DNA from 2 places in the Bacillus sp. M13(2017) genome. Region 1 is predicted to be linked to the other one. Evidence: a T-box and tRNA genes for the amino acid it is inferred to sense, from the RefSeq annotation. Region 1 holds a T-box; the other holds one or more tRNA genes.
What was found. A T-box is a leader RNA that pairs with one kind of tRNA and senses whether it is charged. The one in region 1 lies ahead of trpS (tryptophan--tRNA ligase), so its partner is inferred to be a tRNA-Trp.

Region 1 (10,196 bases):
GTGCAACTGGAGATGCGTTCCATATTACAATGCCTGCTCCTGGTGGTGAAGGCGGAGTGCGTGCAATGCGTCAAGCTTTAGCTGATGCAGGCCTACAGCCAGAAGATATTGATTACATTAATGCGCATGGTACAAGTACGGATGCGAATGAAAAATATGAAACGATGGCAATTAAAGAAACTTTCGGTGAGCACGCGTATAAAGTAGCGATTAGCTCAACGAAATCAATGACAGGTCACTTATTAGGAGCAGCTGGTGCTGTTGAAGCGATTTTCTCTATTAAATCAATTACAGACGGAGTAATTCCTCCAACAATTAACTATGAGACACCAGATCCAGAATGTGACTTAGATTACGTACCGAATCAAGCGAGACACCAAGGAGTAAATGCAGTATTAAGTAACTCATTAGGATTCGGTGGTCATAACGCAGTGTTAGTATTTAAATCGTATAAATAATAGATGAAATAAGGAGTTTTTTCGTAATATATTGCGAAAAAACTCCTTATTTATTTTTACGTCTTTTTCTCCTGTAGCATATACATAAGAAAAAAGGAGGGATAAAGATGGGGATTGTTGAAACAGCTGAATGGCTACATTTATATTATGGGCGGCCAGAAAAACTTTGTGAGAAATTTACGAAGTATATTCCGTTGCCAAAAGAAAGATTGTATCGCTTTTTAATTTCAAAAGGGATGTATCGCCCAATCATGCGCGGAGAAAAGGAAATTAAAGAATTAGAGGAAAAGGAAATTTGGAAAGAATTGAGCCTGGAGTATGATAAACTGAAAAATTGGTTAAAAGGTCCAGATGTCCCTGTCTTTATTTTATTATCAGATTCCTATAATCGAACTGTACAAGAAGAGTATAACGGTAGGGCTGGATTATCTATGCGTCATGTTATTTTCTTATTCGTATGTGGGCGGAATTCGGTAGAAGAATTAAAAGTGTTATTGGCGCATGAATATCATCACATATGCAGGTTACATCAAATTGAGATGAAAGAAACAGAATATACATTACTTGATACGATGATTATGGAAGGGCTAGCTGAGCAGGCAGTAACAGAAAGGTATACAGAAAAAAACAATGCACCGTGGACGGCGTATCTTTCAAAAGAAGAAGCTATTTATTATTGGAAAAATGTTGTACATGAAAGAATAAGTATAAAACGAGGAACAAGGGAACATGACATCGTATTAAATGGCTTTCACTCTTATCCGAAGATGCTTGGCTATGCGCTTGGATTTCATATTGTCAAAGATTGTGTAACTTTGGAAGGAGAAGATACACTTTCTTTATTATCTATAGATGCAAAAGAAATATTGAATAAAGCAAGTGCATTTCATATATAAAAAACAGGAGTTCTATTTCCTGTTTTTTTATTATTAATAGAAGAAAAAATAATAATTAGAATATATTTCCTCAAGTGGAATAAAGTTAAGCAAAAATGAACATAATGATTGGTACAAACAGTAGTGAAGTGAGGGGTAGTGAATGTTATATCTACATGATGTATGGGTAAATTGGTTTGAAGGTGAAGAAAATGGGTATAACGTTTGTCATTTTTACGAATGGCGGAAAGATGATACGATTGAGCTATTAGATCAAGTGCCATTATTAAAAGTAGATGCCACATTATATCATTACATCGAGAACGAATTGTTAGAGCTTCCGCAAAAAATGCTGGAAGACGTACATCATAAGGCTTATATTCGTAAAAATCATGAACGTTTGCAGCAAGAGTATTGCTTTGTTGTTACAGATGGAAAAGGAATTATTGCGATTGACACAATTGGTTACAATGTACCAATTCGTAAAAGCAGACTTATACCACGCCAAGAGCAGATGGTATATGAGATGGTAGAAAACGTAAAAGCAGAAAAGTATGAGTTCCAAGTAGAAGAAACAGAAAAAGAACATCACATTTTATCACCATCGCCTTTCATTATGAATGGCTTGACTCGTAAAGAAAGACAGCTAAAACAATTATTATTTATGGCGTTAGATCAATTACATACAACGAAAAATACAGCAGAGATTCGCTATTGGTACACAGAGTGGGATCCATCAGCATATGGAACGGTTCAACATATGGAGTTCGAGGATATTTGGGCTAGACTGTATGATGAAGCGAAAGCTGGCTGGTCTGAGAAACATGAACAATTATGTGAGCGTCTTGTAAAAGGACAGCCATTTTTTGAAAAGTTATGGGAAATGGAAAATGAGCAAAAGGTAAATTAAAAAACCGCCGATTGGCGGTTTTTTTAATTTGTTGTAATCCAGCTCCAGCGGCAAGAATGTTCGGTGGCTTCGCGCCTTCCTGCGAGGCAAAAAGCGCCTCTACGTCAGGAGCTCCATCCCCCTCACATTCTAAGCGAGCCGCTTCCGCTTTATATGAAATCCAGCTCTGGCAGCAAGCTCTTCGTGTCTAAGAACCTTCCGCATAAGAAGACAAAAAGCGTCTTCTATGCGAAAGAACCTTAGCCAGTCAGAGCTGAACGAGCTGCCTCCGCTTTATATGTTACCTACGTTTTCTGCTTAGTCCCATTGCGTTTTCTACTTTGCGTAGTTGTTTGAATGCAACGCGGTTTGCTTTTTCTGCACCTTTGTCTAGAATTTCGTCTAGTTCTGGTGAATTGATTAGTTCGTTATATTTGTCTTGGATTGGACGAATTGCTTCTACGACTACTTGCGCTAGGTCGCCTTTGAAGTCGCCGTATCCTTTTCCTTCGTACATTGCTTCAATTTCTTCAACTGTTTTTCCGGAGAATGAAGAGTAGATTGTTAATAAATTAGAGATACCAGGTTTGTTTTCCTTATCAAATTTCACGATACCTTCAGAGTCAGTTACAGCACTCTTAATTTTCTTTTCAATTGTTTTTGGCTCATCAAGCATACTGATCATTGATTTTGGATTTGGATCAGATTTACTCATTTTTTTCGTAGGTTCTGTTAATGACATAACGCGAGCTCCTACTTTTGGAATACGAATTTCAGGCATTGTGAAGATTTCGCGGTAACGTTTGTTGAAACGCTCTGCTAAGTCACGTGTTAATTCGATATGTTGCTTTTGGTCATCACCAACCGGCACGATTTCAGTGTTGTAAAGTAAAATATCAGCAGCCATTAATGGTGGATACGTAAGTAATCCAGCTGGAACTGAATCTCTACCAGAAGCTTTATCTTTATATTGCGTCATACGCTCTAATTCTCCAACGTAAGCAACAGATTGCATAATCCATCCTAGTTGAGCGTGTGCTGGTACTTCTGACTGTACAAATAAAGTAGCTTTTTCAGGATCGATGCCGCATGCCACATAAAGTGCAGCAAGGCTGCGGATGTTTTTACGAAGCCCGACGGGATCTTGAGGCACTGTAATCGCATGTTGGTTTACAATACAGAAATAACAGTCGTGTTCATTTTGAAGCTCTGTAAACTGCTTCATTGCTCCTAAATAGTTTCCAAGTGTAATCGTTCCACTTGGCTGAATACCAGAAAAGATAACTGACATAAGTAATTCCTCCTAAAATTGAATGTGTGATGTGGGGAAGAGAAGGCAAACAAAAAAGCCCATTCATCCCAAAAACTATAGGGACGAATGGACCGCGGTACCACCCTAATTATTTCACTACTGTGAAATCTCTCTAATCCATAATAACGTTAGGATATAACGCCAAAGCCTACTACTTTCGGTTCGGTTTGGTGCTCAAAAGCCCATTCCATACTGTACAATTACTTGTTCACACCAACCACAAGCTCTCTGAAATTGCCTCAATATGTACTCTTCTTTATCATCGCATACATATAAATTTATTTATTGTTACTTGAGCTCTTTTAATATGAAAGAACTAAAGTTTTATAACAAAATGTTTTGCTGATTATTATATCATATGGGATAGTGTTTGCAAACTACATCAAAATAGTAAAGCTAATGAGGGTCGAGAACAACCCAAGAACGATACCTGTAATACAAATCGGATATGTCCATTTGAATGAATATGTTTTATAAATACGTTCTTTTTTATCTGTAGGTTCCTCGACTTCTTCAATTAAAGAGTCAATCTTTTTGTTCGTACCAAATACTCTCTGGAAAGCATATAGAGTTACATTGAAAAACCCATTTTGAAATATGAATAAAAAACCACCTATCAGAATAAAAAATAGCGCGATATAAAACGAGATGTTGACAAAGTTCAACAAAAATTGAGATGAAATGAGGAATGCAGCAATACTAGAAGCAATCATCGCTATAAAAATTAGTATACAAGTATGAAAAAAAACTTTATTCAAAATATTCCCCTCCGTCAAAATATTACTAGAATTATTATACTATAAAAGCTATAATATGTACTAGGATTAATTTTTTGAAAATTATACGCAATTAAAGGTCTGATTTTAAGATGATGGTAGCAATGTTAATGTATCCCTTTACGAAAAATTAAAAATATAAATATTTTATTAAAAATTTTAACAAAAAAACAAAAAACTATATTCACAATCGTCTTATTATATGTATAATGAAAATTGTAGAAACTTGGAGATTATTCTTTCAATTCTACTTTTTAACAAGTGAGGGTACAGGAAGTGCAATTAGGGGAGGCAACACAACATGAAGAAAAAGATACCGTTATTACTTGCATCAACTTTAACTGCAAGTATGTTGCTTAGCGCGTGTAGCTACCAAAAAGATGACGCAAAAGCAAAAGGGAAAGAGAACGCTACGAGTAGTAGTAACGGAAAACAGATTCTTAATTTAACAGAGTTATCTGAAATTCCGTCAATGGATGCATCATTAGCATCTGATTCTTCATCTTCTACAGCATTAAATAATACGATGGAAGGTTTATATCGTATTGGCAAAGATCAAAAGAGAATGCCTGGAGTTGCAGAAGATGTCGAAAAGCTAGATGATGGGAAGAAATATATATTTAAATTAAGAAGAGATGCGAAATGGTCGAATGGGGAACCTGTAACAGCTAAAGACTTTGTGTATTCATGGAAAAGAGCAGTAAATCCAGATACAAAAGCAACGTATTCGTACATTATGTTCGATATTAAAAATGCAGAGAAAATTCATAAAAAAGAATTACCTGCTGACCAATTAGGTGTAAAAGCTATTGATGATTATACATTAGAAGTAGAATTAGACAATCCCGTTCCTTACTTTATCGATTTAACAGTTTATCCAGTATTTTACCCACTAAATGAAAACTTTGTAAAAGTACAAGGTGATAAATTTGGTTTAGAGGCAAATACAACATTATATAACGGTCCATTCGTTATGAGTGATTGGAAACATGAACAAAGTTTCCAATTCAAGAAGAATCCTTCATATTGGGATAATAAAACGGTTAAAATCGAAGAAATCAACTTTAATATTGTAAAAAATACAGCAACTGATGTAAATTTATATGAGACAAACGCGATTGATCGAGCGGCTTTAACGTCTGAATTTGTTGATAAGTTTAGAAAAAGCCCAGAGTTCCAAACAAGAAAAGAAGCAGGGGTTGCTTACTTAAGATTTAATCAAAGTAATCAGTACTTAAGTAATAAAAACTTAAGAAAAGCAATTTCAATGTCCTTTGACCGTGATAACATTGCAAAAGTTATTTTAAATAACGGTGCAATTGGAGCTTACGGCTTTGTTGGAAAAGATTTCGCTGAAGGTCCGAATAAAAAGGATTTCCGAGCTGAAAATGGAAAGCTAGTTGAAACAAATCCAAAAGAAGCGAAAAAGCTTTGGGAAACAGCGAAGAAAGAGCTTGGAACTGATAAAATCGAACTAGAATTCTTAAACTTTGATAATGAAGATGCTAAAAAAGTTGGGGAATTCTTAAAAGGTGAGATGGAAAAGAACTTACCAGGTTTATCAATTAAAATTAAACAGCAACCATTCGCACAAAAAAATAAATTAGAAGATTCTCAGCAATATGATATTGCGTTTGGTATTTGGGGACCAGATTTCCCAGATCCAATCTCATATTTAGATATGTTTGTTACGAATGGTTCTCAAAATAAAACAGGGTATTCTAATCAGAGATATGATGAGTTAATCCTAAAAGCTAAAACAGATACAAAAGATTTACAAGCTCGCTGGGACAACCTTCTAGAAGTAGAGAAGATGTTAATTAAAGAGGATGCAGTTATCACTCCAATCTTCCAAAAAGGTTCAGCGTATGTAGTAAAAGGTGCCGTAAAAGATATTATCCCAATTAACTATGGTGGTAAATTAACTTACAAATGGGCATCTATTGAACAAAAATAATCTTTTTTTTCCATCGTTTACAAGGGTATATGCTTATGATGGGCATATGCTCTTATTTTAAAAAAATAAAAGTAAGAATATTTAAAACTATCTTATTGCTTTTGAGAAAAACGGGGAGGTGCTTGACTATGGGACGTTATGTATTAAAACGTTTCGTGTACATGGCTTTGACATTATTTTTAATTACTACACTGACTTTCTTTTTGATGAAATTACTTCCGGGTTCTCCGCTTAAAAACCAGGAGAAGCTATCACCGGCACAAAAAGAAATCATTCTTGAAAAATACGGATTGAATGATCCGGTACCAGTTCAATACGCACGTTACTTAGGTAACTTAGCAAAAGGTGATTTAGGGGTATCATTCCAATATGATAACCGCCCAGTAACAGACATGATTGTGGATCGTATTGGACCATCAGCCCAATTAGGTTTACAAGCGATTATATTAGGAACGTTTATCGGTTTAATTTTGGGTATTGTTGCCGCACTTCGTAATAATACGTGGGTAGATTATAGTGCAACAGTTATTTCGGTACTCGGAATGTCGGTACCATCATTCGTATTTGCCGCATTACTGCAATATTTCGTAGGGGTAAAACTTGGCTGGTTCCCAGTAGCATTCTGGAAAGGGCCAGAGTTTACTGTAATGCCTACAATTGCATTATCGATGGGAGTTATCGCAACAATCGCACGTTTCTCTCGTGCAGAGTTAATTGAAGTTATGCAAGCCGATTACATTTTAACAGCGAAAGCGAAAGGAATTAGCCAAGGCGTTATTATTGTTAAACATGCACTTCGTAACGCGTTAATTCCAGTTGTAACAATTTTAGGACCAATGGTTGCGGCATTAATTACAGGAACACTTGTTATCGAGCAAATTTATGCTGTACCAGGACTTGGGGAACAATTCGTTAAATCGATTACTTTAAATGACTATACAGTTATTATGGGAACTACGATTTTCTATAGTGCGATTTTCATTTTAGTTATTTTCATTGTCGATATTTTATACGGAATTATTGATCCTCGTATTCGTTTAGCGGGAGGGAAAAAATGATGAAAGATGTACAAAAATTATCTCCAGATTTATTTCAACAAGCCAATCAAAATAATGTTGATAATGAAGTCATTGCCCGTCCAAGCTTAACGTTTTGGCAAGATGTAAGAAGACGTTTATTCCAACATAAAGGTGCGATGCTTGGACTTGTATTATTAGTTATCATTGCGCTATTAGCGATTTTTGGACCGATGGTAAGTAAACATTCGTATAAAGAGCAAGATTTAGGTCGTGCGAAATTACCACCAAAAATTCCAGTTATTGAAAATGTTCATTGGTTACCATTTGACGGTACAGATCAATATGGTGTTGACCAGTATGAAAAACGTGATATTAAAGAGTACTTCTGGTTTGGTACAGATGATCTTGGCCGTGACTTATGGACAAGAACATGGGAAGGTACACGCGTATCATTATATATCGCTCTTTTAGCGGCAGCAATTGACTTAGTAATTGGGGTTGCATACGGAGGTATTTCAGCATTCTACGGCGGTAGAGTAGATAATATTATGCAACGTATTATGGAGATTATTAACGGTATTCCATACTTAATCATCGTTATTTTAATGGTAATCATTATGGGATCTGGTATTTGGTCAATTACACTCGCGATGGCGATTACAGGTTGGATAGGGATGTCGCGAATTGTTCGTGGACAAATCTTAAAGTTAAAAAACCAAGAATATGTATTAGCATCTCGTACATTAGGTGCAACAAATACACAATTAATTGTGAAACATTTAATTCCAAACGTAATGGGACCTATTATCGTAATGACAATGTTTACAATTCCATCAGCGGTGTTTGGTGAAGCGTTCTTAAGTTTCATCGGTTTAGGGATTCAGCCACCATTTGCGTCACTAGGTTCTCTTGTAAATGATGGTTATAAATCTATTCAAACGTATCCGCATATGATGTTCATCCCTGCGGTTGTCATCAGTATATTAATTTTAGCGTTTAACTTAATGGCAGACGGATTACGCGACGCGTTAGATCCAAAAATGCGTAAGTAAAAGAGGGGAGAGGCAAAGATGAAAACATTGTTAGAGGTAAAAGATTTACAAGTCTCCTTTGATACACATGCAGGTGAAGTACAAGCTGTACGCGGCGTTACTTTTGATTTGAAAAAAGGAGAAACATTGGCGATTGTAGGAGAATCTGGTTCAGGGAAATCAGTTACTTCTAAAGCGTTAATGGGATTAATTCCGAATCCTCCTGGACGCATTAAAAATGGTGAAATCGTATTTGAAGGTCGTGACTTAACAAAATTAACAGAAAAAGAAATGCAGCAAGTACGCGGTAAAGATATTGCGATGATTTTCCAAGATCCAATGACATCATTAAATCCAACGATGACAATTGGAAATCAAATTATGGAAGGTCTAATTAAACACCAAGGGATGAGTAAAGCAGATGCACGTAAAGTTGCTTTAGAATTAATTGACCTTGTAGGTATTCCAAATCCAGAAGCTCGTTTAAAACAATATCCTCACCAATTCTCAGGTGGTATGAGACAGCGTGTAGTTATTGCGATGGCGTTAGCTTGTAACCCGAAATTATTAATTGCCGATGAGCCGACAACAGCGCTAGACGTTACGATTCAGGCGCAAATTTTAGAACTTATGAAAGACATTCAGCAAAAAACAGAAGCAGCAATCATTTTTATTACGCATGACTTAGGTGTAGTAGCAAACGTTGCGGACCGAGTGGCAGTTATGTACGCTGGTAAAGTTGTTGAAATTGGAACTGTAGATGAAATTTTCTACAATCCGAAACATCCATATACTTGGGGTTTAATCGCATCTATGCCAAGTTTAGATGGTTCAGAAGAAGAGTTATATGCAATCCCTGGAACGCCTCCAGATTTATTGAAGCCGCCGAAGGGAGATGCTTTTGCACCACGTAACCCACAGGCACTGAAAATTGACTTTGAAATGGACCCACCTTTATTTAAAGTAAGTGATACACACTATGCGGCAACTTGGTTACTTCACGAGCAAGCTCCAGAAGTAAAACCGCCGGCAGTCGTTGAAAGACGCATTCTTCAAATGAAAGCAGGTGAACAACATGACTAAACAACGTGAGAAATTAATTGAAGTAAAAAATGTAAAGCAGCACTTCGACGTGAGTGGTGGTGTTGTCAAAGCGGTTAATGATATTTCATTTGATATTTACCGCGGAGAAACATTTGGTCTTGTAGGAGAATCGGGTTGTGGTAAATCGACAACTGGAAGAACAATTATTCGTTTATATGATGCAACTGCTGGTGAAGTATTGTTCGATGGTGAAAATGTACATGGTAAGAAATCACGCGCAGAACTGAAGAAATTCAACCGTAAAATGCAAATGATTTTCCAAGATCCATACGCATCATTAAATCCTCGTATGACAGTAGGGGATATTATCGCAGAAGGTATTGATATTCACGGATTAGCGAAAAGTAAAAAAGAGCGCATGGACCGTGTTCATGAACTATTAAACACAGTTGGTTTAAATAAAGAGCACGCAAACCGTTTCCCACACGAATTCTCAGGTGGACAACGTCAGCGTATCGGTATTGCTCGAGCGCTTGCTGTAGACCCAGAATTTATCATTGCCGATGAGCCGATCTCAGCACTGGACGTATCGATTCAGGCGCAAGTTGTAAACTTACTGAAAAAGCTACAAAAAGAAAAAGGTTTAACATACTTATTCATCGCCCATGATTTATCAATGGTAAAATACATTAGTGACCGTATTGGTGTAATGTATCGTGGCCAAATCGTTGAGTTAACAACAAGTGATGAATTATATGCGAATCCAATTCATCCATATACGAAATCACTATTATCAGCGATTCCACTTCCAGATCCAGATTATGAGCGCAATCGT
Region 2 (5,641 bases), on a different contig from region 1:
AGCATTACATACAGAAGATAACGTAAAAAGCACATCAATTGATACAATTCGCTTTAATACAAAAGTGAACATCCTTAAAACAACTAATGAGTGGTATAAAGTATCTGTTCATAATAAAGTAGGTTATGTACAAAAAGATGCTATTTTACTAAAAAACAAACTTCATTCTAATGATCAATACATCGTTAATGCTAATGCATTAAACGTTCGCTCTGAACCTAATTTAGAATCTTCCATTTTAGATGTATTACCAAATGGCAAGTTTATTACCGTTCAAGAAGATCAAGGCGAATGGTATAAAATATCGCATAATGGCCAAACAGGTTACGTACAAAAAGCATTCATCTCTAATGGTTCACAACCCTTAGTAAAAGGAATCACCGTTCAAAATAATACAAAATATACTGTTGCAACACCTAATCTAAATGTACGTAGCACCGCTAGTACAAGTAGCGCTCTACTCGGTTCATTACAAAACGGTACACAAGTACAAGTAGTAGAAACTGTAGGTACTTGGTATAAAATTCGTTTTGGCACAGGATACGGATATGTAGCAAAACACTATGTAGTACAAAATCAACCACAAGCTAAAACAGATCAGCCTTCATCAATTCCAGTTGCTTTCAAATTCCCCGCTCAAGGAAGAATTAGCTCAACCTTTGATATACGCTGGGAACAAATGCATTATGGTATAGATATTGCCGCTCCAGGAAACGTCTCTATCCAAGCTGCTGCTGCAGGTAAAGTTGTGAAATCTTATTATTCAGCTAGCTATGGCAATGTTGTTTTCATTGCGCATCAAATCAATGGGAAATTATATACAACTGTTTATGCTCATATGAAGGATCGCACTGTACAAGCTGGTGATCAAGTACAAACTGGACAATTAATAGGTCATATGGGAAACACAGGTCATTCATACGGGCAACATCTTCATTTTGAATTACATAATGGAGAATGGAATTTTGAAAAAACAAATGCAGTAAATCCACTGCCATATTTAGTTAGGTAAATTGTATGCCACGCAATATACCTCTTATAATTGAATACGTAGCCTTTTTAGGTTTAATCTGTTGTTTAATCATTTACAATACAAACATTGTATTTTTATCTATTATTATTGCTTTTGTTGCATTAGAAATTATGATGGAATCATTTCAAGTGCAACTAAAACAAAAAATTGCCCATATTTATAATGCTATTTTTCTTTTGAGTGCTCTCATAACAAATATAATTAGTAATGGCTTTTATTTATCTACTGTATTTCCAGTATTCTTTATGGCTGTTTTATTATTTGTAGCTAGATATATTAATGTCCCTTATAACCAAAAACAAAAACAAGAACAAGAAGCTTAGAAAGAGGAGACACTGTGTACCAATCTTTCAAAGATACTCCAATACAATACATATTGAATCTGTATAAGAAAGCCAATACTTTTTTTGGTATACAAGGAAGTTATACTGCACAACTTCTCCTATATGGAATGTTGTTTCTTGTCTTAATCACTTTCTCCTTGTTTTACTAACAAAAAAGGATCTCACATAAACTGGAGATCCTTTTTAATTTATATTAATTTTTCATATCGAAAATATTGTTTATCCACAAGCATATTTTTCATAAATAAAGCTCAGATTATATTTTTTCTCTAAGCTCATTCGTTGTTCGTCATCGCACCAATAGAAAAGAATATCATGAATCGTTGCATAACGCTTATTTTTAAGAAATAGCCTAAAGAATGATGGTAAACAATCATGTAATTGTATAAATATATAATTGCGTAGTGTTTCTTCTTTATATTCAATGCCCTTACAAATATACAGTAATTCTTCACAATAATATGCATGCTGTGGAACTTGTATCATTTCGAAAAATGGCACATAAGATAGTAGCTTTCCAATAAAATGACCGTATCGATCCATTACTCCTATCGTCATATGCTCCATCATTTCTTTCATCACATATAAATAATCATCTACATGCGTTGTCTTTAATGGGTCTAAGCGATCGGAAATTTGAGATAATACAGCTCTTTGACATGCTAAAACTGCCTGACTAGGTCCATAATATGATAGGAAATCTGTACACTTACGATATTTCCGTAATAAATCATGTGTATACAAATCATATACAAAAGTATTACAATACATTGCTAAACTCATCATATCACTATTTAATTGCTCTTTTGATAATGATTTCGCTCTCTTGCACATATAAAAGAATGTAAATTCCAATACTTCTTTATGAGATAATAAATGTTTACAATCGGTTATACACTTCTCATTAAATTTAACTCTATCCCAAATTTCAATATCCCTATCTGTCAATTCACCTATACGATATTTAATAATTAAATAATTTAAAGCAACTGATTGCGTCAAAAGATCCCATGTTTCATATTCCAATGAAGTATGAACAAACTCAGCTAATCCTTGCGCTATCATAAAATCATTTGCCTCTTCATACCAACCAATCTCTTGGCATAAGCGAAGAATACGCACTAAAGTTGGAATTTCATCTTTATGAAACTGCGGTAATTTCTTTGCTTTATTCATGCCATATACGATAAATGCCGCTAAATTTTCTTCTTTATAAAATTCTTTCTCTTTCCATACTAATATAGTTCGTTCTTTCCCCTCACCTTTTGGGTGACAAGGTACAAGCAAAGAAAATAATTCAGCGAAATTATTTGGTTCTATATATGTATCTGTAACCAAATTCCAATTTGGATCGCCCTGTACAGCCTTCATATAATTCCCCTTCCCTTTTCATCTATGTAGGAAATATTAATTTATTATCGCACCACTAAAAATTAATATTGTTATATTCAAAATCTATCATAATACTTATATCTATCAGTATATCATCTTTTCTCTTATTAAAAATTAAGAATAACAAATTTTAAAAAAATGTCGAAATTATTAACCGTATCCTTATTATATAATGTCTCAGATACATCACGCTAACATATTAGTTTAATCCATATATGCTAGAATAATGTATCTGAAATTTATATATAATTTAGCTCTTTATGAGTGACCATTAAACTCTCGGTTAATTAAAGTTTCAATTTACTCTGTACGCTCTGAGATTTCACTCAAGGCAAATCCAGCTTGATCATCTGCTGATTCCCTTATAGCTAAATCTCCTAGTGCTAACATGCCAATAAGTTGACCACTATCAACTACTGGTAATCGTCTAATTTGATGCTGTGCCATTAGCTCTGTAGCTTTTTCAATAGAATCATTTGGAGAAACTGAGATAATATTTGTTGTCATCACATTTGTAATTTTATTAGATCCAGGATGTTTTTCAGCAATCCCTCGAACGACTAAATCACGATCAGTAACAAGCCCAACAACTTGCTCATTTTCAACAACTGGAATTAATCCAACTGATTCTTCCTTCATTTTAACAGCTGCCTCATATACATTGTCTAGCGGTGTACAATGTACAATATGGGTACTCATTAAGTCTCTAACTCGTGTCATTATTTATTTCCTCCTTTTTATACATACCATAGCTTTTCCAAAATTCCTTTATTTATTTCTGGAAAGTAACGTAATAAAAAGGATTAACAAAATAAAAAAGAGCCAGCATAATGCTGACTCTTTTTTGTATGACCCGTACGGGATTCGAACCCGTGTTACCGCCGTGAAAGGGCGGTGTCTTAACCACTTGACCAACGGGCCATGGCTCCGCAGGTAGGACTCGAACCTACGACCGATCGGTTAACAGCCGATAGCTCTACCACTGAGCTACTGCGGAATAATATATGGTGGGCCTAAATGGACTCGAACCATCGACCTCACGCTTATCAGGCGTGCGCTCTAACCAGCTGAGCTATAGGCCCATATACTTTACAGGGGCAGTAGGAATCGAACCCACACTGGAGGTTTTGGAGACCTCAGTTCTACCTTTAAACTATGCCCCTAAATGATGCCGGCTAGAGGACTTGAACCCCCAACCTACTGATTACAAGTCAGTTGCTCTACCAATTGAGCTAAGCCGGCATAAAAAAATGGTGGCTCGGGACGGAATCGAACCGCCGACACGAGGATTTTCAGTCCTCTGCTCTACCGACTGAGCTACCGAGCCAACATAAATGGCGGTCCCGACCGGGGTCGAACCGGCGATCTCCTGCGTGACAGGCAGGCATGTTAACCACTACACCACGGGACCATTTGGTTGCGGGGACAGGATTTGAACCTGCGACCTTCGGGTTATGAGCCCGACGAGCTACCGTGCTGCTCCACCCCGCGACAATATAAAGTTTTAAAAAATGGAGGAGGTAGAGGGATTCGAACCCCCGCGCGACTCTCGCCGCCTGTCGGTTTTCAAGACCGATCCCTTCAGCCGAACTTGGGTATACCTCCATGAAGGAAAAAATAAATATTTTATTATTATATGTCTAAACCATTAAAGAAAAAATGGAGGAGGTAGAGGGATTCGAACCCCCGCGCGATTCTCACCGCCTGTCGGTTTTCAAGACCGATCCCTTCAGCCGAACTTGGGTATACCTCCGAGACATATATTAAATAAAGTGGAGCCTAGCGGGATCGAACCGCTGACCTCCTGCGTGCAAGGCAGGCGCTCTCCCAGCTGAGCTAAGGCCCCATGTTTTTTGGGAATATCGGGAAGACAGGATTTGAACCTGCGACCCCCTGGTCCCAAACCAGGTGCTCTACCAAGCTGAGCCACTTCCCGTTAATAAAAGCGCGCCCGAGAGGAGTCGAACCCCTAACCTCTTGATCCGTAGTCAAACGCTCTATCCAATTGAGCTACGGGCGCATATGGTGCCGAGGGCGGGGGTCGAACCCGCACGGTGGTCACCCACCGCAGGATTTTAAGTCCTGTGCGTCTGCCTGTTCCGCCACCCCGGCATGTCATATTGAAAATTGGAGCGGAAGACGGGATTCGAACCCGCGACCCCAACCTTGGCAAGGTTGTATTCTACCACTGAACTACTTCCGCAAGACATGTATGAGTTATTTTATTAAAAGTGCGGGTGAAGGGAGTCGAACCCCCACGCCAAAGGCGCTAGATCCTAAGTCTAGTGCGTCTGCCAATTCCGCCACACCCGCATATTTCATTAAAATGGTGAGCCATGAAGGACTCGAACCTTCGACCCTCTGATTAAAAGTCAGATGCTCTACCAACTGAGCTAATGGCTCTTAATGGCTGGGCTAGCTGGATTCGAACCAGCGCATGACGGAGTCAAAGTCCGTTGCCTTACCGCTTGGCTATAGCCCATTAATTAAGAATGGTGGAGGGGGGCAGATTCGAACTGCCGAACCCGAAGGAGCGGATTTACAGTCCGCCGCGTTTAGCCACTTCGCTACCCCTCCGACATATATGGTGGAGGATGACGGGATCGAACCGCCGACCCCCTGCTTGTAAGGCAGGTGCTCTCCCAGCTGAGCTAATCCTCCATTTTGCCTGGCAACGTCCTACTCTCACAGGGACAAGGTCCCAACTACCATCGGCGCTAGAGAGCTTAACTTCCGTGTTCGGTATGGGAACGGGTGTGACCTCTCTGCCATCATTACCAGACTGTATTCATTTAAGACAAGAATCATTTTAACTCATTTGACCTCGAAAGTCAACAAGTTTTTTATATTCTTTCAAAACTAGATAACATTT

Region 2: it encodes a tRNA-Trp, which carries the amino acid that the T-box ahead of trpS (tryptophan--tRNA ligase) is inferred to sense. The anticodon was not compared.

Annotation. Positions count from the first base shown of each region.
Region 1 covers NZ_KZ268532.1:2,046-12,241, forward strand. Annotated here, with positions in the region: gene fabF (beta-ketoacyl-ACP synthase II) at 1-458, shown strand, start outside; gene CGQ22_RS30805 (DUF2268 domain-containing putative Zn-dependent protease) at 566-1,354, shown strand; gene CGQ22_RS30810 (YjbA family protein) at 1,497-2,243, shown strand; gene trpS (tryptophan--tRNA ligase) at 2,524-3,513, opposite strand; T-box leader at 3,590-3,806, opposite strand; gene CGQ22_RS30820 (DUF3899 domain-containing protein) at 3,912-4,292, opposite strand; gene CGQ22_RS30830 (peptide ABC transporter substrate-binding protein) at 4,612-6,267, shown strand; gene opp3b (oligopeptide ABC transporter permease) at 6,396-7,325, shown strand; gene opp3C (oligopeptide ABC transporter permease) at 7,322-8,338, shown strand; gene CGQ22_RS30845 (ABC transporter ATP-binding protein) at 8,357-9,400, shown strand; gene CGQ22_RS30850 (ABC transporter ATP-binding protein) at 9,393-10,196, shown strand, end outside.
Region 2 covers NZ_KZ268518.1:118-5,758, reverse strand. Annotated here, with positions in the region: gene CGQ22_RS27585 (SH3 domain-containing protein) at 1-1,012, shown strand, start outside; gene CGQ22_RS27580 (hypothetical protein) at 1,018-1,356, shown strand; gene CGQ22_RS27570 (DUF3965 domain-containing protein) at 1,597-2,748, opposite strand; gene CGQ22_RS27565 (CBS domain-containing protein) at 3,070-3,489, opposite strand; tRNA gene CGQ22_RS27560 (tRNA-Glu) at 3,619-3,690, opposite strand; tRNA gene CGQ22_RS27555 (tRNA-Asn) at 3,692-3,766, opposite strand; tRNA gene CGQ22_RS27550 (tRNA-Ile) at 3,775-3,851, opposite strand; tRNA gene CGQ22_RS27545 (tRNA-Trp) at 3,862-3,932, opposite strand; tRNA gene CGQ22_RS27540 (tRNA-Thr) at 3,939-4,011, opposite strand; tRNA gene CGQ22_RS27535 (tRNA-Phe) at 4,021-4,096, opposite strand; tRNA gene CGQ22_RS27530 (tRNA-Asp) at 4,105-4,180, opposite strand; tRNA gene CGQ22_RS27525 (tRNA-Met) at 4,184-4,260, opposite strand; tRNA gene CGQ22_RS27520 (tRNA-Ser) at 4,282-4,374, opposite strand; tRNA gene CGQ22_RS27515 (tRNA-Ser) at 4,430-4,522, opposite strand; tRNA gene CGQ22_RS27510 (tRNA-Ala) at 4,543-4,615, opposite strand; tRNA gene CGQ22_RS27505 (tRNA-Pro) at 4,632-4,705, opposite strand; tRNA gene CGQ22_RS27500 (tRNA-Arg) at 4,716-4,789, opposite strand; tRNA gene CGQ22_RS27495 (tRNA-Leu) at 4,793-4,881, opposite strand; tRNA gene CGQ22_RS27490 (tRNA-Gly) at 4,898-4,972, opposite strand; tRNA gene CGQ22_RS27485 (tRNA-Leu) at 5,002-5,082, opposite strand; tRNA gene CGQ22_RS27480 (tRNA-Lys) at 5,097-5,172, opposite strand; tRNA gene CGQ22_RS27475 (tRNA-Gln) at 5,177-5,251, opposite strand; tRNA gene CGQ22_RS27470 (tRNA-Tyr) at 5,263-5,346, opposite strand; tRNA gene CGQ22_RS27465 (tRNA-Val) at 5,355-5,430, opposite strand; rRNA gene rrf (5S ribosomal RNA) at 5,436-5,551, opposite strand.